Regions from separate parts of the Actinoallomurus oryzae genome, predicted to be linked through region 3. Evidence: riboswitches for the same ligand, from Rfam matches in the RefSeq annotation. Region 3 holds a riboswitch; each other region holds the start of a gene.
What was found. Region 3 has a riboswitch for cyclic di-AMP ahead of ABEA10_RS49150 (CHAP domain-containing protein). Riboswitches for the same ligand answer to the same signal wherever they lie in the genome.

Region 1 (7,132 bases), on a different contig from region 3:
AGCCCGCCTCGTGGCCGTGGGTGAGGCCGACGATCCGGGCCGCGCCGGCGCGGCGCAGCGCCGGTGCCAGCAGACCGAGCGGCGCCGCCGCCCCGAACACCACCGAGTCACAGCCCTCGGCCCGTACGATGCCGGCGGCCCGGCGCAGGACCGTGGGCACCGGCAGCATCAGCCGGCCGGGATGGCGCACGACCGGAAAGGGCTGGGCGGCGTCGAAGGCCGCCGCGCCCCTCCACGCCGGCGCGTACACGATGACCGAGCCGGGCGGCCGCCGTACGGCGAGGTTGTGCACGAAGGCCTGGATCCCGCCCGGCCTGGGCGGGAAGTCGTTGGTCACCACAAGCGTCTTGGTCATGAGTCCTCCTGCGTCGGAGGGTGTGACCACAGGGGCGTGTCTTCGATTCCCTCGCTCCGCTCGGTCATGTGCCCTCCTGCGTCGGAGGGCGTGACCACGGGGGCGTGCCTTCGATTCCCTCGCTCCGCTCGTTCATGTGCTCCGTCAGCATCGCACGCATGATCACATTTCGGTTCCAGCCCAGTGACCGGAACGAAACAGGGCGTTAATCTTTACAGGTGTCAACACGTGGCCGCCCTCACCCCGCCCGGCCTGCGATGAGATCACTGCGGACCTGACGAGGCACGGCGGTGGAGTTCTCCACGGATATAGGAGGAGCCACCTTGACCGAAACCCCCCGAACCCCCGCGCCAGCGGTATCGGCCATCGCGGACCCCGGCCCGCTCGGCCTCGCCGCCTTCGCACTCACCACATTCCTCCTGTCGGCCAAGAACGCCGGCTGGACGGACGGCACCGACGCCTGGCTGGGCTACGCCTTCGCCTACGGCGGGCTCGTCCAGCTGCTCGCCGGCATGTGGGAGTTCCGCAACCGTAACGTCTTCGGCGCCACCGCATTCTCCACCTACGGCGGCTTCTGGATCGGTCTGGGCCTCTACGTCCAGCTCGTCGCCCCGACGGCCGCCAAGGCCGGCGGAGCGAACGCCGAGTCGCTCATCCAGAACGACCTCGGCTGGATCCTGCTCGCCTTCGCCATCTTCAACACCTACATGCTGCTCTGGAGCACCCAGGTCAACGCGGCGGTGTTCGGCGTGTTCCTGACCCTCGAGGTCACCGAGATCATCCTGTTCATCGGCAACCTGTCCCACAGCACCGGCACGGTCAAGCTCGGTGGGTGGATCGGTGTCCTGACCGCGCTCGTCGCCTGGTACACCTCGGCGGCCGGAGTGGCCAACGGCATGCCGGGCAAACTCTCCCTGCCGGTGGGCGGGCCGTTCGGGCGCGCCGCGGCACCGGCCGAACCGGTGATGGAGTAGCCGCGTCCTTCTTCGCCACATCCTTCTTCGCCGTGGCCGCGCTCACCGCGCGGTCACGGCGAAGTGCTCTTCACGAGCGGCGCGGGCACCGGGACGCCGTGGAGCCGGGCCCAGTCGCGGCCCATGGCGATCCGCTGCGGGCCGGTCGGGTGGCTGTTCCACAGCGCGTACTCCAGTGCGCCCGGCGACAGGTCGTCGAGGTTGCGGGCGCTGAGCGAGCGCTGCATCCGCACGTACGTCTCCGGGTCGCGCGTCAGGTCGAGCGCGTGCATGTCGGCGCGGGCCTCGATGCGGCGGCTGATGAGGTTCTCCACCGGCCCGGCGACCTGCAGGAGCACGGTCACCGCGGCGAGCAGCAGCGCGACGGACCGCGGGTCGGCCGGTGACTCGGCCCCGGCGCGCCGCAGGAGCCGCGGCGAGGTGATGACGAGGAAGAGCACGCACACGCCGGCCGCCGCCCCGAGCGCGCCGACGAGGGTGCCGTGCAGCACGTCGTCGCGCTTGGCGTGGCCGAGTTCGTGCGCCACGATGAGCTCGATCTCCGTACGCGGCTCGCTGCTGAGCAGTGTGTCGTAGACGACGATGCGGCGGGTGGAGCCGAAGCCGGAGACGTAGGCGTTCAGCTCGGTGGTCCGCTTGGAGGCGTCGGCGACGAGCACGTCGCCGACCGGCACGCCGTCCCGCCGCGCCATCGCGAGCAGGTCGGTGCGCAGCGGCCCGGCGGGCATCGAGTGGAACGAGTTGAACAGCGGCTCGACCAGCACCGGATAGCCGAACGACGCCGCCGCGACGAGCACGAACCCGCCCGCGGCGGCCCCCGCCCACCAGCGCCGCGGAAACCGGCGGACCAGCAGGTGCACGCCGAGCAGCACGACGATCCAGATGACGAGGGTGACGCCGAGCGAGGTGAGCTGGTCGGTGAACCAGCCGCCCCAGGCTTCGGTGGACAGCCCGTACCGGTGCAGCACGGTCTGGGACCACACGTCGAACGGCAGGCCGGCGAGCCGGGTCAGCGCCGCCAGCACGACCGCCGCCCCGACCAGCCGCAGCGGCCACCACCGCAGGGGCCGGGTGACCGAGCCGAGCAGCCGCGCGCCGAGCGGCGTGAGGCCGAGCAGGAGCACGACCAGGAGGCCGGCCGCGAGCCCGGCGTACGCGGGCGGGTCGAGGGTGTCGTTGAACGCTCCGCTGCGGGCGATCTGCGCGGGGGTGAAGTCGAGCCCTGGATCGGCCGTCGCGCGGGCGCCCGGCAGCGGGTGCCAGGGAGTCGTCACCAGGATCACCACCGCCAGCAGCGCGCACAGGACCACGGCGGCGACCGCCGCCCCGCGCCGATCCGGCGCTGGGCCGGGCTCCTGCCTCGCCTCGACCGCGACCGCCGGCCCGGCCGTACGACGTGCCCTCACCGCGTGCTCCTCATCTGGCTGCTGCGTGGCGTGCCCCATGGGTCACGCCAGTTCCCGGCGGACGTACGCGCGCCACAGGGCGTCGAACCGGTCGGTGCCGATGCCCAGGACGCTGCGGAGCGCATGGTCCTGGAGCCGCGGGTCGCCCGCGTCCTGCGGCTCCGCCTCGGCCGTGCGGTAGAGCCGTACGAGCCGGTCCTCACCGTAGCGCTCGGCGACCATGCGGCAGGCGAGCCACGCCTCCTCGTACGCCGCCGAGAGCCGGTCGCCCGAGCCGGCGAACTCCTTCGTGCCCGGCAGGGTGGCCGGCACGCCGCTGGTGGCGATGAGGTCGGCCAGCTCGCGCCCGGCCGCCTTGGTCGAGACCCCGGCCTTCTTGTAGCCGACGTAGTCGGCGAGTCCCTCGATCAGCCACATCGGGGTCTTGCCGTCGCGCGCTCCGCCCATCGCGACGTGCACGAGCTCGTGGGTCAGGACGACGTGCCGGCCCAGGGCGGTCAGCCGGCCGAACGCGGTGGGGGTGATGACGACGCGGTCCTCCCCCGTGTCGCGGCCGCCCTCGTCACCGGTGACCGTGGCCAGCGCGGCGATGTCGCCGAGGTTGCGCACGTCCCCCACGAGCTCTTCGGCCTCCTGCTCGGTGGCCGGGACGAGCGCCACGACGCGCCGGGCCCACCGGTCGCCGACGACGCCGGAGACGGTACCGATCCCCTGGTCGAGGCGGGCGGCGATGTCGCGCAGTTCGGCGGTACGGGCGGCGGAGTCCTGACCGGCGACGGCTCCGTCCTCGGCGAGCACGATGCTGCGCCGCCCGTGGACGACGGTGAGGCCGCCGCCGTTCCAGATCTGCGGGTCGTCGCGCAGGCCGTGCGCCGCGCCGTCGCCGGAGATCGTCCAGCCCGTGCCCGGGCGGCGGTCGAAGGTGAGGTATTCGGTGGAGACGAGGTCACGGCGGTCGAAGCCGCGCAGCCGGTAGGTGAGCCGGAGGCGGGCCGTCCAGCCGTCGTCGGCCGCCACGGCGGGGCGCGTGTCGGCCAGGGTCTCCTTCCAGACGGCGAGCGGCACCTTGGCCAGGTTGTCGAACAGCGTCCGCTGCCCGGCGCGGAACGCCTGGCCCGAGGGGTCGACGGTGGCGAGGAAGGCGGCGCGGTCGCGGTCGAGGACGGCACGCGAGCGGCGCTGGAGCAGGGAGTTCACCGTGGCGGCGCTGGGCGCGGGCGGCGCCCCGGCGACCGGCCGGGAGGAGGCGGCGGCCCGGCTCTCACCGTCGTGGAACGCGATGTAGCCGACCCCCGCGAGGAGGTTGGCCACGATCGCCAGCCCGGCGAGCCCGGCGAACATGGCGGGCGCGGTCGCACGCGAGTCCAGGTTCCCCTTGGCCGGCATGCGCGCGATCCTAGCCGCCGCGACCGGGTGCCCCCGCCGACGGCACCCGCCATCACCCGTCCACCGGACCCGGAACGTACGCGACCGCCGGGGCGTCCTCGCGGACGGGCCCCGGCGGTCGCCTGGACGGGTGCCTCAGTACGGGCGGGCGGCGCCGTTGAAGTGCGCCCGGTAGTAGCTGTTGATCAGCACCTGCTTGACGTGCGTACCGGAGTGGGGGGCGTGGATCATGTAGACCTTCCTGCCCTTGACCTTCGAGACGATGCCCGTGTGGCCGTCGCCGTAGAAGTACACCAGGTCGCCGGTGGCGAGGTCGGAGAACTTCACGTGGCGCTTGACGTGCCGGTGCTGGGCGTCCGCGGTGCGCGGGAGCTTCACTCCGGCCTTGCGGTAGACGTACTGCACCAGACCGGAGCAGTCGAAGCTGCTCGGGCCGTCGCCGCCATAGCGGTACGGCTTGCCGATCTGCTTACGGGCGACGGCGACCGCCGTCAGCCCGACCTTGTGTCGCTTGCTCCAAGACGTCTGCTTCGTCGTCGTGCTCGCGGCCGCCGTGGGGATGGCGACCGGGGTGACGGTGGCGACGGTGTCCGATGAGGCGGATGCCGTCGAGGCCGTCAGGACCGTGGGCGCGAGGACCGCGCCCGCGGCCAGCATGCCGCCGGCGAGGCGGACGCGCGTCGGCGAAGCGGTCGAGGGGGTGCGAGACAGGATGCTCTCCTTCCGTGTGCGCCTACCGGGTTAGCTGACGGGTTCGGGCTGGGAAGAGGTCGCCCTACGGTCCGCCCGCCGCACCACGGCCCGCGGTCACGGTCTGTCCGCCGCACCGCTGTCTGCCTGTGATGACGCAGGACGCACCGATTCACCCCGGGGGATCCGCGCCCTTCGCGCGTATGTGGGTCCCCGGCTCCGCGTGCCCGCGGACTCGGCGCTCGCGGCCGCCTGACACGCCCTCTCACGGGGCGGTTCTCCGGTGACCGGCCGCTTATCTCTGCATTTCGGAAAGCCGAGAGGATGATCCACCCGATGGAATGTGTTCCACAACACATTCGAAGGAAGGGCGAATTCCCTCACGTCGGCTGCACGCGACACATGGGGCGTATCGCATAACTCGGCGCACGCTAACAAGGCACCTATGAATACGCAAATTCGCCGTCAGAGCGTACGAGAGAAATTACCTAAGGTGAATTCGCCCCGACCGAAAAAGGCCCTCCGGGCACTGACGCGCCGGAGGGCCTGTGGTGTTCGTTCCGGTCAGAGCAGGCGACCGCCGCCGTAGTACACCTGGCTGTAGTACGCGTCACTGAGGCTGGAGATCTTCACCACGTCGCCGGTGTGCGGCGCCTGGATGAACTTGCCGTTGCCGACGAACATCCCCATGTGGTCGTTGTTGCTGAAGAAGACCAGGTCACCCGGCTGGAGGTCGGCCTTCGCCACACGCCGGCTCGCGCTGTACTGGTTCGGCACGTAGTGGCTGAGGTTGATGCCGATCTGCTTGTAGGCCATCATCGTCAGGCCCGAGCAGTCGAAGGAGTTCGGGCCGGCGCCACCGAAGACGTACGGCTTGCCGAGCTGCGCGCAGGCGTACTTCAGCACCGTTTCGGCGCGGCCGGTCGCCAGGATCGAGCAGTTGGCCTTGGACGAGCCCGGGTCGATGTTGCGCCCGAGCCTGTTGATGAGCGCCAACTGCTTCCTGATGGCCGCATTGGCCGACGCCCGCTGCTTGTCGACCTGGTCCTTCTGCTGCTTGAGCTGCTCGGCCGCCTGCTCCGCCAGCGCCTTCTGCCGCTCCAGCCGCTGCGCGGACGCCAGGAACTGGTTCAGCTCCGCCGCGCGGTTGCTGGAGACCTTGGTGAAGGCCGACATCTGGTCGAGCACGGCCTCAGGGTCCTTGGCCCCCACGAACTGGGGGATGTCCCCCGCCGCGCCGCCCTCCTTGTACGCCGCCGCGGCGAGCTGAGCGACCCGGGTGTGCAGCTGGTTGAACGTCGCCTGCTCGACCGTGACGGAGGACTTGAGCGCCTTGAGGTGGCTCTGCGCGGCCTTCCAGTCCTCCTTGGCCTTGTTGTACTGGTTGGCCAGCTTGTCGACCTGGTCGTTGAGCTTGGCAAGCTGCTGCTTGGCGGCGCTCAGCGAGGGCGTCGGCTTGGCCTCCGCGGGGGCGGCGGGCAGGACGAGCCCGGCGAGGACGGCCGCTCCGGCAGTACCGACGATCCAACGACTGGTTTTGGACATGGTTGAACGCTTCATCTCCACTGTTGTCAGCTCCCTACGGACGGCCCGCGCCGTAGTAGTTCGAGCTGTAGTAGCCGCTCAGGCTCTCGATTTGAACGACCGTGCCCGTGTGCGGTGCGTGGATGAACTGGTTGTTGCCGACGAACAGGCCCACGTGGCCCAGGTTGTCGAAGAAGACCAGGTCGCCGGGCTGGAGGTCCGAGCGGGCCACGCGGCGGGTGGCGTTGTACTGGTCCGGCACGACGCGGGGCAGGCTGACGCCGGCGTGACGCCAGGCCATCATCACCAGCCCGGAGCAGTCGAAGCTGTTCGGTCCGGCGCCGCCGTACTTGTACGGATCGCCCTTGTGGGCGTAGGCGTACTCCAGGGCGAGGCGGGCGGGGCCGGACGCCGGCCCGTTGTAGGTGCCGCCATGGCTGCCGCTGGAGCCGCCGCCGAGCCTGTTGACCAGGGACTGCTGCTGCGCGGCCTGCTTCTTCAGCTTGTCGAGCTGCGACTTTTCGGACTTGAGCTTCGCGTTGAGGTCGGCGGCGGCCTGCTGCGCCTGCGCCTTCTGACGCTGCAGCAGCTGCGCGGCGTTGAGGAACTGGGTGACCTCGGTGGAGCGGTTGTGCGCTACCTGGGTGAACACCGAGATCTGGTCGAGCACGTCTTCGGGGTTGTTCGCCGACACGAGGGTCGGGAGGTCGCCGGAGTCGCCGCTCTTGTACGCGGCGGCGGCGAGCTGGGCGACCCGCTCACGAAGGTGCTCGTAGGTCTTTTGGTCCTCGGCGACC
Region 2 (7,132 bases), on a different contig from region 3:
GGGACGCGGGCGAGGATCTCGTCGCGGCTCGCGGCGATCTCCTCGGGGGTGAACCCGGCGTGCGTCAGCACGGGCGTCTGTGTGATCCCAGGAGCGACCGAGACGACCCGGATGTTCCGCGGAGACAGCTCGACGGCCCAGGTGTGGGTCAGGAAGTCCAGGGCCACTTTCGTGGACCCGTAGACGGAGTTGCCCGGGAAGGCGCGCCCTGGGCCGTTGGCGGTGATGTTGACGATCGTGCCGCCGCCGTCCTCCAGCCGGGGCAGGGCGGCCTGAGCGAGCATCAGCGGGCCGATGAGGTTCGTGTCGAGTTGCTGCTGCGCGACGTCCCGGTCGATCGTGCCGAGCGGCGCCGGCCGGGTGACGGCGGCGTTGTTCACCAGGACGTCAAGCCGCCCGAACGCCTCGACCGCGGCGGTCACGATCCGGGCGGGCGCCTTCGGCGCCGCGACGTCGGCGACGAACGTGCGGATGCCGGGTCGTCCTTCGGCGGTCCGCTCGAGGTTCTCCGCGTTTCGGCCCACGACGAGCACCTGGGCACCCTCACGTGCGAACTGATGCGCCGTCGCCCGGCCGATCCCGGTGCCGCCACCGGTCACGATCACGCTCTGACCCTGGAGTGACGTCTTCGTCATATCTTGCCCGTTCCTTGTCGTCGCTGGGTCCGCTCGGCCGTGCCGAACGATGCCGCGACGACGCTAAACGTTGACCCCGGCGTCAGGGTCAAGCGCGAGGGAGAACAGGCGGAGACGGGGAGGCCGCCGGCGCAGGCCGACCGAGCGCGAGCGCGCGCTCCAGGGGCAGGGTCGGCCTGCAACGGGTCCACGTGCCGAGCCGACCGTTGAGATCGGACGTCCGGCTCGGTGCGGACCGGGGGAAAGCGGCAGTGCCGGGCTCGGAGAAGAAGGCCCGGGCGATGACCGAGGGCCCTCCCACGGGCGGGGAGGGCCGGCTCGGGCTTCAGAGCCCGCTCTCAGACGTTGAGCGACTCTTCGGAGCTGGGCTGGGAGACCGCGGCGTGGAGGGTGTTCCAGAACGCCAGCTCGACGTCCTCCTCCAGCTCGGTGATCTTGCCCCAGAACTCCTTGTCCTCGGCCAGCGCGGCGGCCTCCGCGGACAGGACGGGCATGACCGCCGTGCCGGCGTCCGCGGCGTCCAGGTCGGCCACGCTCATGTCGGCGGGCATCTCGACCGGCGTGCGGTGGTGCTTGCCGCGCTTGCGGACGCGGACGTTCGGGGTCGGCACCGGCACGCGGACCTTCGCCTTGCTCAGCGCCAGCGTCACCGTGCCGAACACCACGACGGCCAGCAGCCCGGTGAGGGCGGCCTGCTGGTCCGGCAGCGGCGGCGCGGAGTCGTGCTGGGCCGTCGTCTGCGTCTCGTGCATGGGGGTGGCCGGCTGCTGACCGATCTCCTTGGCGGCCGGCGGCGGCGCCGAGTGCTTCGGGACGTACTTCTGCTCGGCCGGGGCCGCCTTGACCTTCACCTTCGACGGGTAGCCGTACCCGACGACCTGGCTGACGTCGCGGGTGGCGCGGCCGAGCTGGTCGTTGTGGTTGGCCTCGATGGTGTGCAGCGTGTGGCCGTGGACCGACTCGACGATGCCCACGTGCTCGATGTCGCCGATGCTCTTCCCGCCGTTCCACGAGAAGAAGACGATGGCGCCCGGCTCGGGGTGGTGACCCCACGCGTGGTGCTTCTTGAACCACTTCGCGTGGTCGGGCGTGGAGGCGAACTCGCCGGTCCAGTCCTTGACTCCGGCCTTGTCCGCCGCCCAGGCGAGGAACATGTCGCACCAGGCCGCGTCCTTGAAGACGGGGTCCTTGCCGACGTGCTTGCCGTACCAGTCGCCGTACTTGGTGTACCCGCTGGCCTTCTCGTGATAGCCGAGCTGGCCCTTGGCGACCTGCAGCAGTTTGTGACCTATCGGATCCATGTCTCCCCTAACGCCGCCTACCGGGTTAGCTGACGGGTTCGGGCCAGGAGGAGCCCTACCGTGCGAGACGGATTCACCCCAAGGGACTACGTGGGTCCCCGGCTCCCGCTGCACTGGGGGTGCAGCCGGATTCGGCGGTCGGTCTGTCACCTCCCGGGTGGAGGTAAGTCACAGCCCGATTACGGCGCAATGTATCTGAAGTGTCGCGAGAACGGCAACGCGTTCGGAGCGGAAAGTATGGAGCGAACTACTTACCCACTGTAACCAAGCCCTGGGACTGATCGTTGCGCAACGGCGGAATTGCGGCTCTCATCTGCGGAAATGGAAGAGTGGCCAATCGCGGCGCCAATGAGGCCCGGCGCGCAGCGTAGTGACCGAACCCACGCCAGGGCGATGCTCGCTGGACCGAGTCGACCGGCTTTGTCGGGAGATGCGGCAGTTCATCCAGGCGGGCCGGAGGTGCCCCGATGAAGCGCGACAGAACGCCACAAGGTGCGACGAATCGGATGCGTCGCGTCGTCGTCAAAAACTTTCGAACAAAGGCAGAAGAAAGTCAATGATCACCGTGCCCGGTACGGGCGAGCGGCGGGGGAAGCGCCCGGCTCCGGCCCGCCGGGAGAGGGACGGAGCCGGACGCGGAGACTCAGTCCACGGTCAGCACGATCTTGCCGCGTGTGTGTCCCTCCGCGCTCAGGCGCTGGGCCTCCGCGGCCTCCGCGAGCGGGAACGTCTTCGCCACCGGGACCGTCAGGCGGCCGTCGTCGACGAGCCGCGCCAGCGCCGCCAGGTCCGTCGGGTCCGGGCGGACGAACACGTATCGCCCGCCGCGTTCGGTCACCGACGGGTCCACGATCGACGCCCACCGGCCCTTGCCGGTCAGCAGCTTCGGCGTCACCTCGAGGGCCTCGCCGCCCACCAGGTCGAGCGCCGCCGAGACGCCGCCCGGGACGAGCCGGCGCACCTCATCGGCGAGCCCCGGCCCGTACGCCACCGGCTCGGCGCCGAGCGACCGCAGATGGTCGTGGTTGCGCGGGCCGGCCGTGCCGATGACCCGGGCGCCCCGCGCCAGCGCGATCTGCACGGCGAACGACCCGACACCGCCGCTCGCCGCGTGGATGAGCACCGTGTCGTCCTCGTTCACCCCCAGCGCCTTGACGAGCGCCTGGTACGCCGTCAGGCCCGCGAGCGGCAGGCCGCCCGCCTCGGCCCACGACAGCCGCGCCGGCTTGCGGCCGAGCGTGCGCACCGGTGCGGACACCAGCTCGGCGTACGTGCCGCGGCCCACGTGGTCCTCGCGCACGTAGCCGATGACCTCATCGCCCGGTGAGAACTCGCTGACGGCCGGCCCGACGCGTTCGACCACGCCCGCCAGGTCCCAGCCCGGGACGACCGGGAAGTCCGTCGGGAAGAGTCCGTCCAGGCGGCCCTCGCGGATCTTCCAGTCCACCGGGTTCACCCCCGCCGCCTTGACGCGTACGAGGACGAAGTCGGGCCCGACCTTCGGCTCCGGCGCGTCCTCGGCGAGCTTGAGCACGTCGGGACCGCCGTATTGGTTCATCACGATGGCTTTCACACCGTCACCGTTACCCCACGACGCGGGGATTCACCACCGGCGGCTCATCGAAACCGCGTGTACACGGACAGGCCGAGAACGATCATGATCAGCGGCCCCAGCACGGTCAGCGCGGCGAACAGCGCGCTGCGCCCCGCCTGGTGCCCGTACGGCACCAGCGAAGGCGGGCGGCCCGCCACCGGCCAGGGCTCGCGCAGCTCGTCCGCTGCCGGCCGGTCGTCGAACCCCGGGTCGACCCGGCCGCCCAGCGGCAGCCCGGCCGCCCAGCCGAACAGCTCGGCCAGCGCCGTGGGCGGGATGTCCAGGCCGGACGCGAAGTAGCGGACCTCCGCGGCCGTGCGCTCGAGCGTACGGATCGTGTTGCCGAGGCCGAGCCCCTCCAGCCAGCCGCGCGTGTCGCCGCCGAGACTCGCGCCCACCGCCGTGCGGCGCAGCACGTCGGCCTTGGTCACCACGACCGCGATGCGCCGCTGCCGGCCCTGGTCGGCGCGCGACCGCAGCTCGGCAAGCAGCCGCTGCAGGGTGTCGGAGGGGTCCTCGTCGGAGGTCGCGGTCGTCTGCTCCACGAGGCGGCGTTCGTCCGTGGTGAGCGCGGCCCGCAGCTCCGGCAGGGCGAACGGGTCGATGACGAACAGCAACGCCTCGCCGTGGTCCAGGTAGCGCAGCCGCTCGACCCGCGTCGCGCCCGTGTGCAGCTCGCCGGCCGGGTCGAACAGGTAGAGGATCCGGTGCGCGGCCGGCAGCGTCAGGTCGAGCATGGTCGCCACGGGCAGCTCGGGGCCGGTCTTGGCGAGGCGTCCACCGCGGTCGAGCTCGGCCACCGCCCCGGCGTACGCCCGCGCGTCGCGCGCCTCGACGAACTCCGCGCGGCCCCCGGCGCCGGCGGCGCTCGCGCGCAGCGCGCGTACGGCGAGGAACATCAGCGTCGTCTTGCCGGCCGCGGGACCGCCGACGAACGGCAGCGGCTCGACGCGCGCCCGTCCGATCCGGCCGGGCAGCCGCCGGTGGCAGTGCGGGCAGTACGCCCCGAGGCGGAACCGCCCCAGCAGGATCGTCGTGGGCAGCCGCGCGCCGCAGCGGCAGACGTGCCGGAACGCGCCGAGGCGGTTCGGCACGAGCCGGGAGTGGCGTTCGTCGCAGCGGGGGCAGGAGTACTCCGGCAGCGCGAACCGCTGGTAGCAGCCCGCGTGCGGGCAGGCCAGCAGGATCCGGCGGTAGGCCATCCAGACGCGTTCGACCGCGCCGAGCACCGCCACGCACACCGACCAGACGACCAGCCCGGCCGCCGCCATCACCGCCGTGGCCAGGGCGAACGCCAGCACCGCGACGGCGAGCGGTACGACGGACAGCGCCATGCCGGCGCACAGCCCGAACCACAGCGGGAACAGCGCGAGCCCCTGGGGCGGCTTCAGCAGCGTCTCGGTCAGTGTGGCGGCCGCCCACCGGGCCTGCGTGACGCACCAGGGCAGGGTGCGGCGTTCGAGTGCCGCCATGTCGCGCCACACCTGGACCAGCAGGTAGTGCGGGTAGGCGGGGTCGGGCGGCCCGGGCGCGGGGCGCCGGACCGGGGACGGGCCGTCCACACCGGTGGCGGTGAGGGCACGCCAGGCGACGGTGAAGAAGCGGCCGAGCCCCAGGCCGAACCCGGCGAGCAGGGCGAGCGCGAGCGCGACCGGCAGGACGAACACGCACTCGGCCGCGACCAGGCCGAGCCACACGATGACGACCAGCACGTACACGACCGGCACGGCGTCACGCTCCCCGTCGCCGCAGCGCCCGCCACGCCGACGCGAGCGCCGGGTCGCGGTCGGTGAGCGCCGACTCGACGTGCCTCCGGGCGAACCGCCCGAGCCCGTCGCCCCACGCCGTGAGCCGGGGGACCGGTGTCCGCGCCCGGTGCAGGCGCACCTCGATCTCGGCGAGGTCCACCCGGTCGTCCCGGTCGGGACCGGCGTCGAGCCAGTGGCCGGCGAGCTCCCGGCGTACGGCGTCGGTGGCCGCGGCCAGCACCTCGGCGCGCGACCGCGCCGGCCGCGCGGTGAGCGCCCCGGCCACGCTCGCGCACACCCGGTCGGTCAGGGGGTCGCCGGCGTCCATCCGGCCGAGGACGCGGGCCATCTCCGGCTCGGTCCCCGCCCGCAGCGCCTCGCGGTGCGCCAGCACGATCCGGGCCGGACCGGCCAGCTCGGGCAGCCGATCGCGGATCAGCTCGGCGAGGCGTACGGTCTCCGCCGCGTCGAGCGGCGCGGATTCGAAGACCCGCCGTGGCAGGTCACGGAGCACGGCGAACCGGGCCATCGACGGCCCGAGCCGCTCGACGAGGCGTTCGCACTCGCCGGGCGAGGGCGCAGCGTCCCACAGCGCGCCGAGCAGCTCCTCGATCTCCGGCAGGCCGTACGGCTCCAGCTCGATCAGGCGGGCCGTGGCCTCGTGCCGGTCGGCGCGCGCGGACAGGATCAGCCCACCGGTACGAGGCGCGCGGGTCCAGTCGCGCTCGCCGAGGGCCGCGCGGGCGTCCGGCGTGAGCATCGCCCGGCGGGTGCCGGACTCGGCGCGTTCGAGACCCGACAGGACGCCGCCGACCAGAGCGGCACGCCAGACGCCGGGCGTCGCGCGTACGGCGGCGGCGATGTCGCCCGCGCCGCGCCGCGCGCACGCCGCGGCGGCCGCGGTCACGTCATCGCCGGTGATCCGGCCGCCGACCTGGTCGGCGAGCCGGACGACGTCGGCCAGCGCGTCCAGCCTCGGCGCCTCGGCGAGCGCGGCGCGGAAGCGCGCGGGCAGGCCGTCGCGGAGCCGGAGCACGGGCAGGCGTGCGCGCAGCGACGGATCGGCCAGGGCCAGCAGCACGCACCGCTCGGCGATCTCCGGCGCCACGTGCGCGAGCGCGGCGGCGAGCTCGAACCCGAGACCGGGCAGGGCCGGCGCCAGCGCCGGCCACAGCCAGGACGGCGCCCCGCCGCACCGGACGAGCGCGGCGGCGGCCGACTCCTCGGCGGCGGACACCGACGTCTCTCCGCGGCAGAGCGCGAGCAGCGCCGCCGCCCCGTCGGCCGACGCGAGCACGGGAAGGCCACCGGCCGGGAAGCCGCGCGGCGGCTCCACCACGCCCACCGGCGCGGTGGCGGTTCGCTCGCCGGCCGGCGAGACCCCGGCTCGGAGCCGTCCGGTCAGGTCGACGCCCGGCGGGGCGACGCCGTCCGCTTCCCCCGCACCGGACGTCAGCAGCTCGCCCACGGCGTCGATGCCGTCCAGGTCGCCCGTACGCCAGCAGTCCGCGATCACGCGGGAGAAGCGGCCGGGGCGGTCGCCGTCGCCGGGCACGGGCTCGCCGAGACGGAAGCCCCCGCGCGGCCACGCCTCCGGCACCGTGCCCACGACCAGCTGCGGCGCCGACTCCGGGTCGGCGGTGTAGGTGATGAACGACAGGTGGGCGGCCAGCGCCGCCGGCAGGGAGTAGGACACCAGCGCGATCCAGCGCGCGACGAGCCCCGCGTCGTCGGCGACCAGCACGACCCGCCCGTGCCCGCCGGCCAGGGCGGCGGTCACCGCGTCGAGCAGGACGGCCAGCCGGTCGTGGGCGTCCTCACGCCGCAGCCAGGCGACGAGGGAGTCGGGGTCGA
Region 3 (7,132 bases):
CGTCCCTGCTGGCCGCGCAGGATCCGAACGCCGCATTGAGCCAGATGTCGGCGTTCACCCAGCTGTCCAGCGGCCGAAGCCAGGAGCTCAAGGCGTTCGTCAACTCGGCCCAGCGCCTCCGCCGCGAGCAGGCCATGGCGCAGTACGCCCTCCAGGTCGTCCAGAAGCACACCGAGAGCGTGAAGAAGCAGAAGACGACCGTTGAGAAGGCGATCAACCAGCAGAAGAAACTCCTACGCGAAGCCGGAGTGCTGGGTGGCCCTGGAGGTCCGATCGGCGGGACCTACACCGGTCCCGCCTCGGGCCCGCCGCGTAAAGCCCTCGAATACGCCTATGCCCAGCTCGGCAAGCCCTACATCTACGGCGGCACCGGCCCGAAGGGCTATGACTGCTCCGGCCTGACCATGATGTCCTGGCGCGCCGCCGGCGTCAGCCTCCCCCGCGTCGTCCCCGACCAGTACGCCGCCACCCGCCATGTCGCCAAGTCGGACCTGCAGCCCGGCGACCTGGTCTACTTCGACAACCTCGGTCACGAGGGCATGTACGTCGGCGGCGGCAGGTTCATCCACGCCCCCCACACCGGCAGCGTCGTGAAGTTCGACAGCATGTCCAACCCCTGGTACGTCTCGCACTACGTGGGCGCCAGCCGGCCCTGACAGATCTCGCACAGATGGCCCGGCAAGCCGGCTTGCCTCATCCGACCGCGGCGTCGGCGGGTACGAACACCGACACGACGATCCGGCCCCCTTGGCCATGCCCCTCGCCGAGCGCGTCGAAGGTGAAGTGCTCCATCGGCAGCAGGTGGGTGCCGCCGATCGTGACGGGCCTGCGCACCTCGTACACCGCCGGCCAGGGACACCGGTAGAGGCATCCGAGCCGCTCGCCGGTCCGGTCGGTGGCGAAGACGATCGCGCCCGTCCGGAACGCCGCGTCGATCTGCGCCTGCACCCGGACGGTCGCCCCCGGCCGCGGGTTCGCGGCCCACATCTTCTCGACCGCCGCGCGCGCCGATGGACGTGAGCGCCACAGTGTGCGCCGACCCGGGTCGGTGAGAGACCAGATGTCGGTCCTCGACGGACCGCGGGCGACGAGCGAGACCACGGTGGTGGGGTCTCGGGCGTCGAGCAGGGCGGGCATCGCGGCGACCTGGCCGAAGAGGAACAGCATCCGGAGCGCGTACCGCAGATAGGCGGCGGTCATCGCCGACCATGACGGTTCATCGAGGTCCGGCTGTTCCGTGTACTCGATCGCCGCGGCGGCGTTGTCGAGTAGCCAGCGAAGCCAGAACAGATCCTCCTCATCCCCGACCGGCGCCCGGACATGGTCCGCCAGGGTGGAGCCGGCCCGTGCGTGAACCGCCCGGAGGGCTGCCGCCATCGCGGTCGACAGGGGATAAGGACCGTACGTCCGGTTCGGCCACCCCGGCGGCTCGGCCGGAAGGTGCACCCGCTCTTCGACCCGGTACGAGGCGTCGGCCGCGGCATGGGCGGCCTGGGACATCCAGCGGCCCGCCGGACCCAGGAACGCCAGTATCCGAGCCGACGCCTCGGGGCGTACGGCGCCGAGAGAGCGAACCCGCACCGCGTCGAGCAAGTGCTCCCCGACCATCTGCAGGACGTAGGCGTTCCATACCGCCAGCAGCCGACCCGCGAAGTCAGGCGGGAACCGACGCGGTGCCGTACGTCCATGGAGAAGTTCACGGCGCAGGCGCTCCGCGTCATCCAGCTCCCGGCGGACGAGCCGCCCCGCGGACCGGTACTCCTCGAAGGTCCGCAGGGGCAACCCACCCTCCAGGGGCCGGACCGCGCGGATCGGCGCGGCGGACGGTTTCCTGCCCACTCGGCTCCTACATACCGGCCATCGCGGACGCGCGCTCCGACGGGCGAGCGCTCGCCATCACCGAGTGCATCGAGTCCCAGAACGCCAGTTCTTCATCCTCCTCCAGGCCGGAGATCCTCCCCCAGAACTCGCGATCTTCCGCTTGGGCCGCCGCCTCGGCCGTGAAGGCCGGCATCACCGCCGTACCGACGTCGGCCTCGTCGAGGTGCGCCGGAGTCATCTCGGCGGGGAGCTCCACCGGCCTGCGGTGGTGCTTCCCGCGCTTGCGGAGCTGAACGCCGGACGCGGGGACCGGCACCTTCACCCTGGACCTGGCGATCGCCAGCGTGGCCGTACCGAACACCACGACGGCCAGCAACCCGGTCAGCATCCCGCTCTGGTCGACCAACGGCTGCTCCGGCGCCGCGTGAGAAGTCTGCGCCACCTGCTGCTGCGCCCCGACGTCCCCGACGATCTCCCGCGGCGACAGCGCCGGTGCCGAGTGCTTCGGCTGGTACTTCTGCTCCGTCCCCGGTACGGGCTTGCCCTTCACCTTGACCTTGGCGGGATAGCCGAAGCCGACGACCTGGCTGACGTCGCGATCGGCGCGTCCGAGCTTGTTGTTGTGGTTCGCCTCGATGGTGGTGAGCTTATCGCCGTGGACCTTCTCCACGATCCCGACATGTTCGATGTCGCCGATGCTCTTGCCGCCCGAGAAGGAGAAGAACACGATGGCGCCCGGCTCAGGCTTGTGGCCCCACGCGTGGTGCTTCTGGAACCAGCTCGCGTGATCGGGCGTGGAGGCGAACTCCCCCGTCCAGTCCTCGACGCCCGCCTTGTCGGCGGCCCAGGCGAGGAACATGTCACACCACGGCGCGGTGTCGTAGCCGCCGCCGTGGGCGACGTGCTCGCCGTACCAGTTCCCGTACTTGGTGTAGCCGCTGCTCTTTTCGCTGTAGCCGAGCTCGGCCCTGGCGATGTGCAGCAGTTTCTGGCCTACCGGATCCATATCTCTCCCTCACCCGCCGACCGGGTTAGCTGACGGGTTCGGGCCAGGAGAAGCCCTACCGCACACGGCGGATTCACCCCAAAGACATGGGTCCCCGGCTCCAACGACGCTGGCGGCGCCACCGGATTAGGCGTCCGGGCCCCGCCTTCGGATGAAGACATGCCACAGCCCGGCTACGACGCAACGTAGTAGAGACCGTAATCAAACACAACATCAGCCCCAAAAGCGACATTCGTTAACGCCCAGTACGGAACCCTCATCTGGTCCGGATCCTGTACGCGGCAGGGCGGAGGAACAGGCGGTGTGCGAGGTGACACCGCAGTTGCTCCTACGGAGGTTAGGAGATTTCGGCGGGTCAGGCCGTCGCGGCCGTGGAATGAGCGTGGGCGTGCACCAGGCCCGCCGCCGGAACCGCGGCCCGTACGCTCTCCTCGACGGAGGCGTTGATCCGATCCGCGTCGGCGAGGTTGAGACCGTCGCCGAGACCGGTCTCGACCTCGAGCGCCAGCGTGCGGCCCATCCAGCGTCCGCGGACCTCGGCCGACCGCACTCCGGGCACCCGCGCGGCCGCGGCCTTGGCGGCGTCAAGGTCATCGGGGTCGACGCCGTCCATCAGGCGGTGGACCATCTCGCGGGTGACCTCCACGCCGACATGGCAGATGAACAATGTGACGGCGAAGCCGGCGATCGGGTCGCCCCACCGGTATCCGGCGACGACGAGCGCCAGCCCGATCAGCGCTCCGACGGAGGAGATGGCGTCCAGCCACGAGTGCCTGGCGTCGGCGATCAATGTCGCGGACCGGATACGCCGCCCGACCTTCAGCTTGTAGCGGGCCACCAGCTGGTTGCCCACGATGCCGATGGCCGCACCGGCCATGCCGACGGCCGGATGACTCGTGGGCGCCGCGTCGAGCAGCTTCCGCACGCTCTCGTACCCGGCGAACAGCGCACTGAGCCAGATCACCAGCGCCACGCCCAGCCCGGACAGGTCCTCGGCACGCTCATACCCGTACGGATAGCGGGCGGTCGGGGGCCGACGTGAGATCCAGAACCCGGCGAACACCACCGCCGAGGTGGACACATCGGACAGGTTGTGCAGCCCGTCACCGAGCAGGGCGACCGATCCGGTCACCAAGGCCAGGGCCAGTTCGACCACCGCGGTGATCGCGAGCCCGGCCGCCGACACCGCCATGGCGCGGTTGGCCGCACGCCGGTCGGCGGCGTCGTCTCGTACGGTCTCCAGCATGCTCATGACAGGGCGACTCCCCGGGGTCTCTCCGACGTGCCCGGCCATTATAGGAGAATATGTGAATACCTGTTCACCTGTTGACGCGCGGTAGCATCGCCGTCATGGGACACGGCGTGGACGGGCGAACGACCCCCGCCGCCCAGATCGACCTTCAAACCGCCAAGACGGTCGCCGAGACGATGCAGGCCCTCGCCACACCGAGCCGGCTGCTCATCATGGCCCGGCTCCGCCAGGGCCCCTGCCCGGTCGGCGAACTCGCCGACGCGGTCGGCATGGAACGCTCGGCGGTCTCACACCAGCTCCGCCACCTGCGCCACCTCGGCCTCGTCACCGGCGACCGGCAAGGACGCAGCATCGTCTACCGCCTCTACGACGACCACGTCGCCGCCCTGCTCGACGAGGCCGTCTACCACATCGAACACCGCCGACTCGGCGCGACCGACCAGCCCCCGGCGGCGAACCTGACCGGATGATCACCACTGTGAGCGCAGCTTCGCCGGGGCCGGCCCGCTGCGGCGGGCGACCTCGGCGATGTCGAGCAACTCGACCATGCCGCTCCCGTTGACTTGAACCGTGCTTCAAGTGCCAGCCTTGCGGTCATGACAGACGTACTGCTCGTAGCACGCGACGGCGGCGGCACCGCATCGGCCGAGATCCGGGTGGCCCGACGTCTGGTCGCACACGGCCACCGGGTACGGGTCGCGGGGTCGCCGACCATCGCTCACCTGGCATCCGGACTGGACTTCCACCCCATCGGGGACACTGACCCGACACCGCTCGCCAAGCACCTGAGCGACCGGCTCGACGGTGCCGACATCGTGGTGGCGGACTGTATGTTGTACGGCGCGCTGATCGCCGCCACCGTCGGCGACGTACCGTCCGCCGCGCTGATGCCGACCGTCTACCTGGCCGACCGGCGGGTCGGCTCGACGATGGCCGCGCAGCCGAAGTGGGGACGGGTCCGGGCCGCGATCAACGACGCCCGTCGTGGTTTCGGCCTGCCCGAGGTCGCCTCGGTCACCGACCAGATCCTTGCCGCCGACCGGGTCCTCGTGCTCACCAGCCGCGCTTTCGAACTGCCGGACGTACGGCCGCCGGCCCACGTCACCTACGTCGGCCCGCAACTCGACGACATCCCGCCCGGCGACTGGCGGCCACAGTGGACGGACAAACCGCTGGTGCTCGTGAGTTTGAGCACCAGCGACCAGGGCCAGGTCGAGCTGCTGCACCGGCTGCTGGCCGCGCTCGGGCAACTGCCGGTACGCGCACTGGTCACCGTCGGCCCGGCGGTCGACCCCGCCCGCTTCGACCCGCCGGACAACAGCACCGTGGAACGCTTCGTGCCGCACTCGGCCGTCCTCCCGCACGCCGCACTGGTGGTCACCCACGCCGGCCACGGCACAGTCATGGCAGCGCTGCGTGCCGGAGTACCGCTGGTGTGCGTGCCGATGGGACGCGACCAACACGACGTCGCCGCGCGGGTCCGCCACCACGGCGTGGGCGTCGGCGTCACCGCCGACGCCCACGTGCCCGCGCTGACCGGCACCATCCAGCAGGTTCTGGCCGATCCGGGCTACACCGAGGCCGCTCAGCGCATGGCCACCGCGATCACCGCTGAAGACCCCGACCGGGTCGTTGATTCGATCGTCGCAGCGGCCGGTTAGAACCGGCTGGTTCGGTGAGGGATGCTTCGGCGACGTGGGCGCCTGCGAAAGCCACCTCCGACATGAAGTCAACCGGACACATTGCCGACGGTGGGGAGACGCAGGAAGGACCGGCACACCAAGATCACTGTCGCCGAGGCGCCCCGACCGGGTGGCCGGGCACCGATCTCACCCGGCACCAGCGCGCTCGGAGCGGCCTGGAGAAAAATCCGGCCGGTCTCGCGGATGAGACCCCAGCCCGCCTTCAGCATGAGCATCGCCACCACCAGCGTCGCGACGGCGTCCGCCCGCGCGAACCCCGTCGTCATGACCACCAGTGGTCAGCGCCGTCGTCAGGACCCAGCGCCCTTCGACCTCCGGCGACTCGATCAGGCGTGCGATCGCCTCGTAGCAGAACAGGGCGCCCAGGACCAGCAGAGTGACGACGTTGAGCTGCGGCGACAGGATCTCGGCGCGTTTGAGCCCGTAGGTGAAGCCGCCGCGCGCCGGCCGGGCGGCCAGCCGCATCGCCGTCGGCCGGTCCGTCGGCCGGTCCGTCGGTCGGCCTCGCCGAGGCGCGCCACGCGGCCGCGTCCGCGGAACGCTCCGCGCCGGTGACGGAGCGAGGTGTACCGGCTGGGTTCGTGTCCGCGCCGGGCCTGCGTTCTCGCTCGTGTGGGCGACCACGATGAGCGCGCCGACCGTGATCGCGCCGAGTCCGGCGATGGTCACCTGTCGTCTTGAGAGGCGCCCGCCGGCCTGCTTGCTCGCGGCGAGTTTCAGGCCCACGACCGCCGTGCGTGTCAGTACGCCCGAGATGATGCTGAGCAGGATCGGCACGACCTTGCCGGGAATGGGGTGGATGGTCGCCGCGAGCACCCCGACGGCGGGTGCGACGCAGGCCACCACCAGCCAAGGAGCGAGACGTTGCTTGGCCATGTCCAACAGCGCCGCGAGCGCCAGGCCTTCGCTCGCCGAGTGCACCATGAGTGCGACGACGACCACGACCGACGCCGTGAGCGCCAAGGTCGCCCCCTCGATCGCCCGGTGCGTCGTCAGGGCCGCCGCCGTGCCCATCCCGCTGAACAACGCCGTGTCGACCGCCTGTTTGAGGCGGCGGTGGCGACCCGGTGCGTGCCGGCCCGCCGTCTTGTCCGAGTCCGCCTCGCAGCCGCACCCCTTGCGGGTGAAGTAGGTGATCACGAGGAAGCCGACCGCGGCGGCGACGGCGATCGCCCACCACGGCACGCCGGTCTCCGACGCCTCCCGCCAGGCGTCCGGCAGCAGGTCGGTCATCGCGATGACCAGCATCGTCGCGGACGCGATCGCCAGCCAGACGACCACCCGCGCCGAGTTGCGCCGGGCCAGCCACGCCCCCGCGAGGCTGGAGACCGACACCAGGCCGACCGCGAT
Region 4 (7,132 bases), on a different contig from region 3:
CGAGGCAGAAGTCCAGCGCCGTTCCGCGTACGACGTCGGCAGCGCCCTCGGGCCCGGCGGTCCACGGGCCGCCGCCCGGCAGGGTGAGCTCGATCCGCACCGGCACGCGCGGGACCGGGCGCCGGCGCACCACAAAGCTCCAGGGCAGGGCGCGTACGCCGATCTCGGCCACGTGACGCAGCCGGTCGGTGGGTTCGCGGACCGCGTCGCGGCCGGCCTCCCGCAGGCCGTCGACGACGTCCTGCCCGTGCGCCCAGGTCTCCATCAGCCGCGCCGTCGCGAACGACGCCAGGCCCATGTCCGGGCCGTACCAGGGGATCCGCGTCTTCGGGTCGGCCGCGGCGAGCGTCTCGGTCAGGCCGGCGCGGGCGGAGCGGAACCAGGCGAGCAGGTCCTCCCCCGGCATCGACCGCCGCTCCGCGACGAGCGCGTCGGCGTCCAGGCCGGCGTCCGCGGCCGCCCGCGCCTCGGCGCGGAACTCCTCCGGCGTGGTGACCGCGCGCACCGCCGCGTCGTCGAACCAGGCCAGATGGGCGATCTGGTCGCGTACCGCCCAGCCCTCGGCCGGGGTCGGGACGTCCCAGACGCCCGGGCCGAGGAGCCGGTTGAGGTCGGCCGTCTCGGCGCTCAGGTCACGGATCAGCACCTCTGTCGCCACACCCATCGCATCAGCGTACAGAACCGCGTTCGGTGCGGCCTGTGCTGCGAGAATGGGACACATGATCTGTGAAGCGTGCCGCGACCGGCGACACGACGAGTGCCGTGGCGGCACATGGTGCGACTGTCAGCACCAGCCCCCGGCCGGAGGCGACGAGCCGGACACCGAACCGGACGCGCCCGAGCCGCCGGTCAACTGGCTCCGTCAGGGCTGAGAGCCGGGAAGGCTCAGAGGCCCGAGAAACGCCTGGTACCTGTGACAGGGCCGAGGCCAGAGATAGGGACGCCGTTCCGCATATCGGACAAGGTTGGACACCCATCGAACGGCATGTCATCATCGGTGTATGGCTGCTGCGAACCCGTTGCTGGTGATGCGCCGGCACGTTGACTTTCTTCGCGTGGGCAGCGCCATCTGTCGTTGACACTGATCAACCGCCACTGCCTCATGGGCGCGCGGTATGCCGGTGTCGGATTTCCTCCAAGCTCAGCGTAGAGCCAGCAGCGAGCCTGCCGGTGTGCTCCGCGTCCACCATCCACCACGGAGGACGCGCACGATGCCACCCCGTCAGCGGAGGCGAGGCGAGGGTCAGTGGGCCCTCGGTTATCGCGAACCGCTCAACAAGAACGAAGAGGGCAAGAAGAACGACGACGGTCTGAACGTCCGCCGTCGGATCCTCGACATCTACTCAAAGTCCGGCTTCGACTCGATCGACCCGGCCGACCTGCGCGGCCGATTCCGCTGGTACGGGATCTACACGCAGCGGCGTCCGGGGATCGACGGCGGCAAGACCGCCGTCCTCGAGGACGAGGAGCTCGACGACCGCTACTTCATGCTGCGCGTCCGCATCGACGGCGGCCGGCTGAACGCCGCCCAGCTCCGGGCGATCGCCGACGTGTCGAGCAAGTACGCGCGCGGCACCGCCGACGTGACCGACCGGCAGAACATCCAGCTGCACTGGATCGAGATCGAGTCGGTGCCGGCGATCTGGGAGACGCTGGAGGCCGTCGGCCTGACCACGACCGAGGCCTGCGGCGACACGCCGCGCGTGATCATCGGCTGCCCGCTCGCCGGGATCGCCGCCGACGAGGTGATCGACGCCACGCCGCAGCTCCAGGAGATCCACGACCGTTACATCGGCAGCCCCGAGTTCTCCAACCTGCCGCGCAAGTTCAAGACGGCGCTGTCCGGCTGCACGGCGCAGTGCACCGTCCACGAGATCAACGACATCGCGTTCGTCGGGGTGGTGAACGACGAGGGCGAGGCCGGCTACGACCTGTGGGTCGGCGGCGGGCTGTCCACCAACCCGATGTTCGCCAAGCGCCTCGGCGCGTTCGTCCGGCCCGAGCAGGCGCCCGAGGTCTGGGCCGGGGTCACCGGGATCTTCCGTGACTACGGCTACCGGCGGCTGCGGAGCCGCGCCCGGCTCAAGTTCCTGATGAACGACTGGGGCCCCGAGCGCTTCCGCGAGGTGCTGGAGAAGGAGTACCTGGGCTACAGGCTGCCCGACGGGCCGGCGCCGGGCGGGCCCCGTGACGCCCGCCGCGACCACGTCGGCATCCACCGGCAGCGCGACGGCGCCTACTACGTCGGGTTCGCGCCGAGGGTCGGCCGGGTCAACGGCGACCTGCTGCACGTGATCGCCGACCTGGCCGAGGAGTACGGCTCGGGCCGGGTGTGCACGACGACCGAGCAGAAGATGGTCATCCTCGACGTGCCCGAGGAGCGCACCGAGGCTCTCGCCGCCGAGCTGGAGGCCCACGACCTCCAGGTACGGCCCTCGGTCTTCCGGCGGCAGACGATGGCCTGCACCGGCATCGAGTACTGCAAGCTGGCGATCGTCGAGACCAAGCAGCGCGGCATGGACCTCATCGAAGAGCTGGAGAAGCGCCTCCCGGACTTCGACGAGCCGCTGAGCATCAACCTCAACGGCTGCCCGAACTCCTGCGCGCGCGTCCAGGTCGCCGACATCGGGCTGAAGGGCCAGCTGGTCACCGACGCCGACGGCAACCAGGTGGAGGGCTACCAGATCCACCTCGGCGGGACGGTCGGCGGTGCCTTCGGCAAGAAGATCCGCGGGCTCAAGACCACCGCGGACGAGCTGCCCGACTACGTCGAGCGGGTCCTGCGCCGCTACCAGGACCAGCGGAACGACGGTGAGTCCTTCGCCGACTGGGTGCAGCGGGCGGAACAGGAGGACCTCACGTGAACGAACGGAGTGAGCGAACCGAAGGCACGCGCCAGTGGTCACACCCTCCGACGAAGGAGGACTCATGACCGAACGAGCGGTCCCCTTCTACTGCCCCTACTGCGGCGACGAGGACCTCGAGCCGTACGAGAGCGACGGCGGCTGGCACTGCCGCGCCTGCACCCGTGCGTTCAAGCTGCGGTTCATCGGCACCGGCGCGCTCAGCGCCGCCGTCCCCGCCGACCCGAGGGGGCGGGCGAGATGACCCTCACCTTCGAACGCCCGACCGCCGCGCTCGACCTGACCGACATCGTCGAGTCGGCCGCCGACGCCCTCGAAGAGGCCCCGGCCGAGGAGATCGTCCGCTGGGCGATCGCGACGTTCGGCGACCGGATCTGCGTGACGTCCTCGATGAAGGACGCCGTGCTGGTGGACATCGCCGCCAAGATCCGGCCGGGCATCGACGTGCTCTTCGTCGACACGGGCTACCACTTCGCCGAGACGATCGGCACCCGTGACGCCGTCGAGGCGGTTTACCCGGTCAACGTGGTGAACGTCACGTCCTCGCGTACGGTCGCCGAGCAGGAGCGCGACCTGGGGCCCCGGCTCTACGGCCGGAACCCGGACCTGTGCTGCCACCTGCGCAAGGTCGAGCCGCTGAACCGCGCCCTGGAGCCGTACCTCGCGTGGATCACCGGGATCCGCCGCGAGGAGACCGCGCACCGCCGCGGGGCCAGGGTCGTGGAGTGGAACGCCTCGCGCGGGAAGGTCAAGGTCAACCCGCTCGCCCGGTGGACGCACGAGCAGCTCGGCGCGTACATCGAGGAGAACGGCATCCTCGTCAACCCGCTGCAGTACGACGGCTACCCCTCCATCGGCTGCGAGCCGTGCACCCAGCGGGTCGCGCCCGGCGACGATCCGCGCAGCGGCCGGTGGGCCGGCACCGGTAAGTCCGAATGCGGCATCAACCTCTGATCACCTGTGCACTCCCGCCGCCTCTGGTGGCGGTGGCGCACGGCAGCCGGGACCCGCGTGCGGCGGCGACGGTCGAGGATCTGCTCGACCTCGTACGCCGCCGGTCCGGGCTGCGGGTGGTCACGTCCTACCTCGACCACGCGCCGCCGACGCCCGGCCAGGCGCTCGGGGCGCTCGCCGGTGACGGCGCCGGCGAGGCCGCCGTCCTCCCCCTCCTGCTGACCGCCGCGTACCACAGCAAGACCGACATCCCCGGCGCGCTGACCGAGGTGCGCCGGGACCACCCGCGGATGCGCCTGTGGTACGGCGCGACGCTCGGGCCGCACCCGCTGATGATCTCCGCCCTGGAGCGGAGGCTGGCCGAGGCCGGTGTGACGCCCGATCCGGACACGGCCCTCGTGCTGGCCGCCGCGGGGTCGAGCGACCCGTCGGCCAACGCGACGATCGGCCGGATGGCCCGTGGCTGGCTCGGATGGCGGCGTGTCGTCCCCGCCTACGCCTCCGCCGCGCGCCCCACGCCGGCCGAGGCCGTACGCGGGCTGCTGGACGCCGGGGCTCCGCGGGTCGCGGTCGCCTCCTACTTCCTCGCCCCCGGCCATTTCGCCGACAAGGTCCGTGACGAGTCGCTCGCGGCCGGGGCGACGGCCGTCTCGGCGGCGCTCGGCGCCGCGCCCGAGCTGGCCGAGATCATCGAGCAGCGCTACACCGAGATCATCACGCTCGGTGATCAAGCAGCTGTCGGCTGAAAACCCTTATTTCATCGGGGTTTCGGGCTTGACAGACCCGGCCACGTGATCTTCTCGCAGGTCAGAGGCGGCGGATGTCCATATTCACCCTTTACGGCCCGAAATATGTTTGCTATGTTCGGTTGACCGGCGGCGCCCCCCATGCGCCGTCCGTAATATCTCCGCCGGCCAGGGCCTGCCCACCAGCACCACCGCGTGCGGCACGCGACGACGCGTGAGAGGGGCCCCCCTTCCGGGCCGCGACGGTTCATAACCAAGAGCGCCGCTCCGCGCATCCCCTTGCGATCCCCCCTCATGGATCCACCTCCGATGCCGGTTCGGCAACGCGCCGCATCCGCCGCGAAGCGACGGAGCCGGACCCCGTGTCTCTGACAGGGCGTGTGGCACGCCTCCAGTGTGCCCGCAGGGCGACTTCCCGCCCGAGCCCGTGGGGTGATCGGCAGGCGCCGGGAAGTCAGGAGTGCACCGGACGAATGGACGACAAGATCCCCTAGACCTGAGAGAAGTGGCCGTACACACGGCCCGCCATCCCCCTGTTCTTCGAGCCGTCCCCTCAGACGGCTCCCGCTGAATCCGCATTTCGCGGAACCGGGGACCCACCGCACCACTGGGGTGAATCGGCGCATCCCCTTTGCGCCGTAGGGCAGCTTCCACGCCCGAACCCGTCAGCTAACCCGGTAAGCGGCATGGAAGCAAAGGAGTGCTCGAACGTGTCAGGTCGACACAAGAAGTCATGCCGTCTGCTGCGTAACACCAGACTCGGCGGTTCCCTCGCCGCCGTCACCGCCGTCGGCGCGACCGCGATCAGCCTGATCGCGGCGGCCCCGGCCGGATCCTCCCAGAAGGTCGACGCGGTCTCGGCCGGAGCAGTGGCGACCGTGCCCCACGACGCCGCGTCCCCCAAGAAGCCGGACACGCTGGCCCTGGCCGACAAGAAGGCCGGCAACGTCAACACCGAGAAGCGCCAGGTGCTGCCCAGCGCGAGCGACGCGCTGAAACTCGCCGAGTCCCAGGTGGGCGTCACCGAGGACTCCTCCGGTGGCGGCACCAAGTTCCAACAGTGGTTCGTCTCCTCTCCGTGGGCCGAGCGCGGCGTCCAGCGCGACGGCGGCAAGGTCTCCGACTACGCCAACGCGAACTGGTGCGACATGTTCGTGTCCTGGATCGGCGCCAAGCTGGGCGTGAAGGGAATGGGCGCGGACGCCTTCACCCGCACCCACGCCCAGTGGTTCAAGGACCAGGGCCGCTGGGGTGAGAACGCGACGCCCGGCGCCGTGGTCTTCTTCTCCTGGAGCGGAAGCAAGTCGATCGACGACATCGACCACGTCGGCATGGTCATCAAGGACAACCACGACGGGACTATCCAGACCATCGAGGGCAACACCGACAACGCCGTGAAGATCCGCACGCGCGACAAGTCGTCGGTCGTCGGCTACGGCTACCCCGAGTACGGCTCCAGCGACGCCTGAGCCCTCTCCCCGCCCCGGCCGCGCGCCGGCCGGGGCGGCCCGCCCTGCACGTCGACTCCCCTGTGCTGAGAGGCCATCCCCCCATGTTCGAATTCGCCAAGCATTCCCTGGATCGATTCTCCACTAAGACGATCGCCTCGGTGGCGACCGGTGTCGTCGTTGCCGGCGCCGGCCTGTCCGTCGCGCTCACCCACTCCACCGACTCGTCCCCGGCCGCCCGTACGAGCAGCGTGCAGGTGACGCAGGAGGACTCGGGCCTGCTGGGCCCCGGCTCGGAGGGCCACGCGGTCAAGCTGCCCCGCCAGGCCCCCACTGAGAAGGCCGACAAGAAGGCCGCCCTGCCGGGCGGCGTCTCCACCGGCACGTCGTTCTGGGACGCGGAGACCGCGTCCGGCAAGCCGATGTCGTTCCACACGGTCGCCAGCCCGTACTGGCCGCTCGGCACCAAGGTGAAGATCACCGTCGGCAAGAAGAGCGCCGTCGGCGTGGTCGAGGACTTCGGCCCGGCCGAATGGGCGGTCGCCCAGCACAACCCGCCGGCCATCATCGACCTGTCCGAGGAGATGATGCAGTACTTCACCGGCACCCGGTCCAACTCGATCCCCATCAAGTTCCAGGTGCTGCAGCTGGGCGACGGCCCCGTCTACCGCCACTCGGGCACCGGTTACGACATGGCGACCGGAATCTCCGAGAAGTAGCCCTCTCCCGCCCCCATCCCCCCTGGGGGCGTTCGGGGCCCCTCCGCCCGAGGGGCCCCGGACCTTTTTCCGAGGCCCCGGATCGTTCTCCGAGAGGCCCGGACCGTTTCTGAAGTGCTGGGACCGTTTCCGAGGGGCCCGGACCGTACTCCCGCAGAGCCACGGACCGTTTTTCCGTGGTTGCGTCGAAGAAGTGAACTGCGGTTCAATTCTTGTGTGCCGTACCGCCGCACGCCCCGCGTCGAGGCGCGCCTGAGCGCCTCGCGGGAGCGCATCCTGTCCGCCGCGCTCGCGATCGTCGCCGAGCACGGTTACGCGGGATGCTCGGTGGCCGCCGTGGCGCGCCGGGCCGGTGTCGCCACCGGCAGCGTCTACCGCCACTTCCCGGCAAAGGCCGACCT

Region 1: linked by a shared signal. The riboswitch ahead of ABEA10_RS23825 (C40 family peptidase) and the one ahead of ABEA10_RS49150 (CHAP domain-containing protein) in region 3 are both predicted to bind cyclic di-AMP.
Region 2: linked by a shared signal. The riboswitch ahead of ABEA10_RS16870 (CHAP domain-containing protein) and the one ahead of ABEA10_RS49150 (CHAP domain-containing protein) in region 3 are both predicted to bind cyclic di-AMP.
Region 4: linked by a shared signal. The riboswitch ahead of ABEA10_RS18105 (CHAP domain-containing protein) and the one ahead of ABEA10_RS49150 (CHAP domain-containing protein) in region 3 are both predicted to bind cyclic di-AMP.

Annotation. Positions count from the first base shown of each region.
Region 1 covers NZ_BAABHF010000025.1:40,376-47,507, reverse strand. The annotation lists gene ABEA10_RS23845 (glycosyltransferase family 4 protein) at 1-355, opposite strand, end outside; gene ABEA10_RS23840 (acetate uptake transporter) at 679-1,329, shown strand; gene ABEA10_RS23835 (M48 family metallopeptidase) at 1,383-2,735, opposite strand; gene ABEA10_RS23830 (basic secretory protein-like protein) at 2,778-4,121, opposite strand; gene ABEA10_RS23825 (C40 family peptidase) at 4,257-4,778, opposite strand; cyclic di-AMP (ydaO/yuaA leader) riboswitch at 4,837-5,062, opposite strand; gene ABEA10_RS23820 (C40 family peptidase) at 5,376-6,356, opposite strand; gene ABEA10_RS23815 (C40 family peptidase) at 6,391-7,132, opposite strand, start outside.
Region 2 covers NZ_BAABHF010000019.1:582,403-589,534, reverse strand. The annotation lists gene ABEA10_RS16875 (SDR family NAD(P)-dependent oxidoreductase) at 1-635, opposite strand, end outside; gene ABEA10_RS16870 (CHAP domain-containing protein) at 974-1,936, opposite strand; cyclic di-AMP (ydaO/yuaA leader) riboswitch at 1,935-2,083, opposite strand; gene ABEA10_RS16865 (NADP-dependent oxidoreductase) at 2,580-3,509, opposite strand; gene ABEA10_RS16860 (TRAFAC clade GTPase domain-containing protein) at 3,554-5,257, opposite strand; gene ABEA10_RS16855 (GAP1-N2 domain-containing protein) at 5,262-7,132, opposite strand, start outside.
Region 3 covers NZ_BAABHF010000068.1:9,992-17,123, reverse strand. The annotation lists gene ABEA10_RS49160 (C40 family peptidase) at 1-656, shown strand, start outside; gene ABEA10_RS49155 (hypothetical protein) at 694-1,839, opposite strand; gene ABEA10_RS49150 (CHAP domain-containing protein) at 1,847-2,827, opposite strand; cyclic di-AMP (ydaO/yuaA leader) riboswitch at 2,827-2,970, opposite strand; gene ABEA10_RS49145 (cation diffusion facilitator family transporter) at 3,183-4,079, opposite strand; gene ABEA10_RS49140 (ArsR/SmtB family transcription factor) at 4,178-4,549, shown strand; gene ABEA10_RS49135 (glycosyltransferase) at 4,676-5,740, shown strand; gene ABEA10_RS49130 (cation efflux transmembrane domain-containing protein) at 5,909-7,132, opposite strand, start outside.
Region 4 covers NZ_BAABHF010000019.1:849,118-856,249, forward strand. The annotation lists gene ABEA10_RS18080 (TIGR03084 family metal-binding protein) at 1-664, opposite strand, end outside; gene ABEA10_RS18085 (nitrite/sulfite reductase) at 1,212-2,864, shown strand; gene ABEA10_RS18090 (Insertion element protein) at 2,929-3,108, shown strand; gene ABEA10_RS18095 (phosphoadenylyl-sulfate reductase) at 3,105-3,818, shown strand; gene ABEA10_RS18100 (sirohydrochlorin chelatase) at 3,800-4,564, shown strand; cyclic di-AMP (ydaO/yuaA leader) riboswitch at 5,120-5,263, shown strand; gene ABEA10_RS18105 (CHAP domain-containing protein) at 5,275-6,033, shown strand; gene ABEA10_RS18110 (RlpA-like double-psi beta-barrel domain-containing protein) at 6,174-6,731, shown strand; gene ABEA10_RS18115 (TetR family transcriptional regulator) at 6,948-7,132, shown strand, end outside.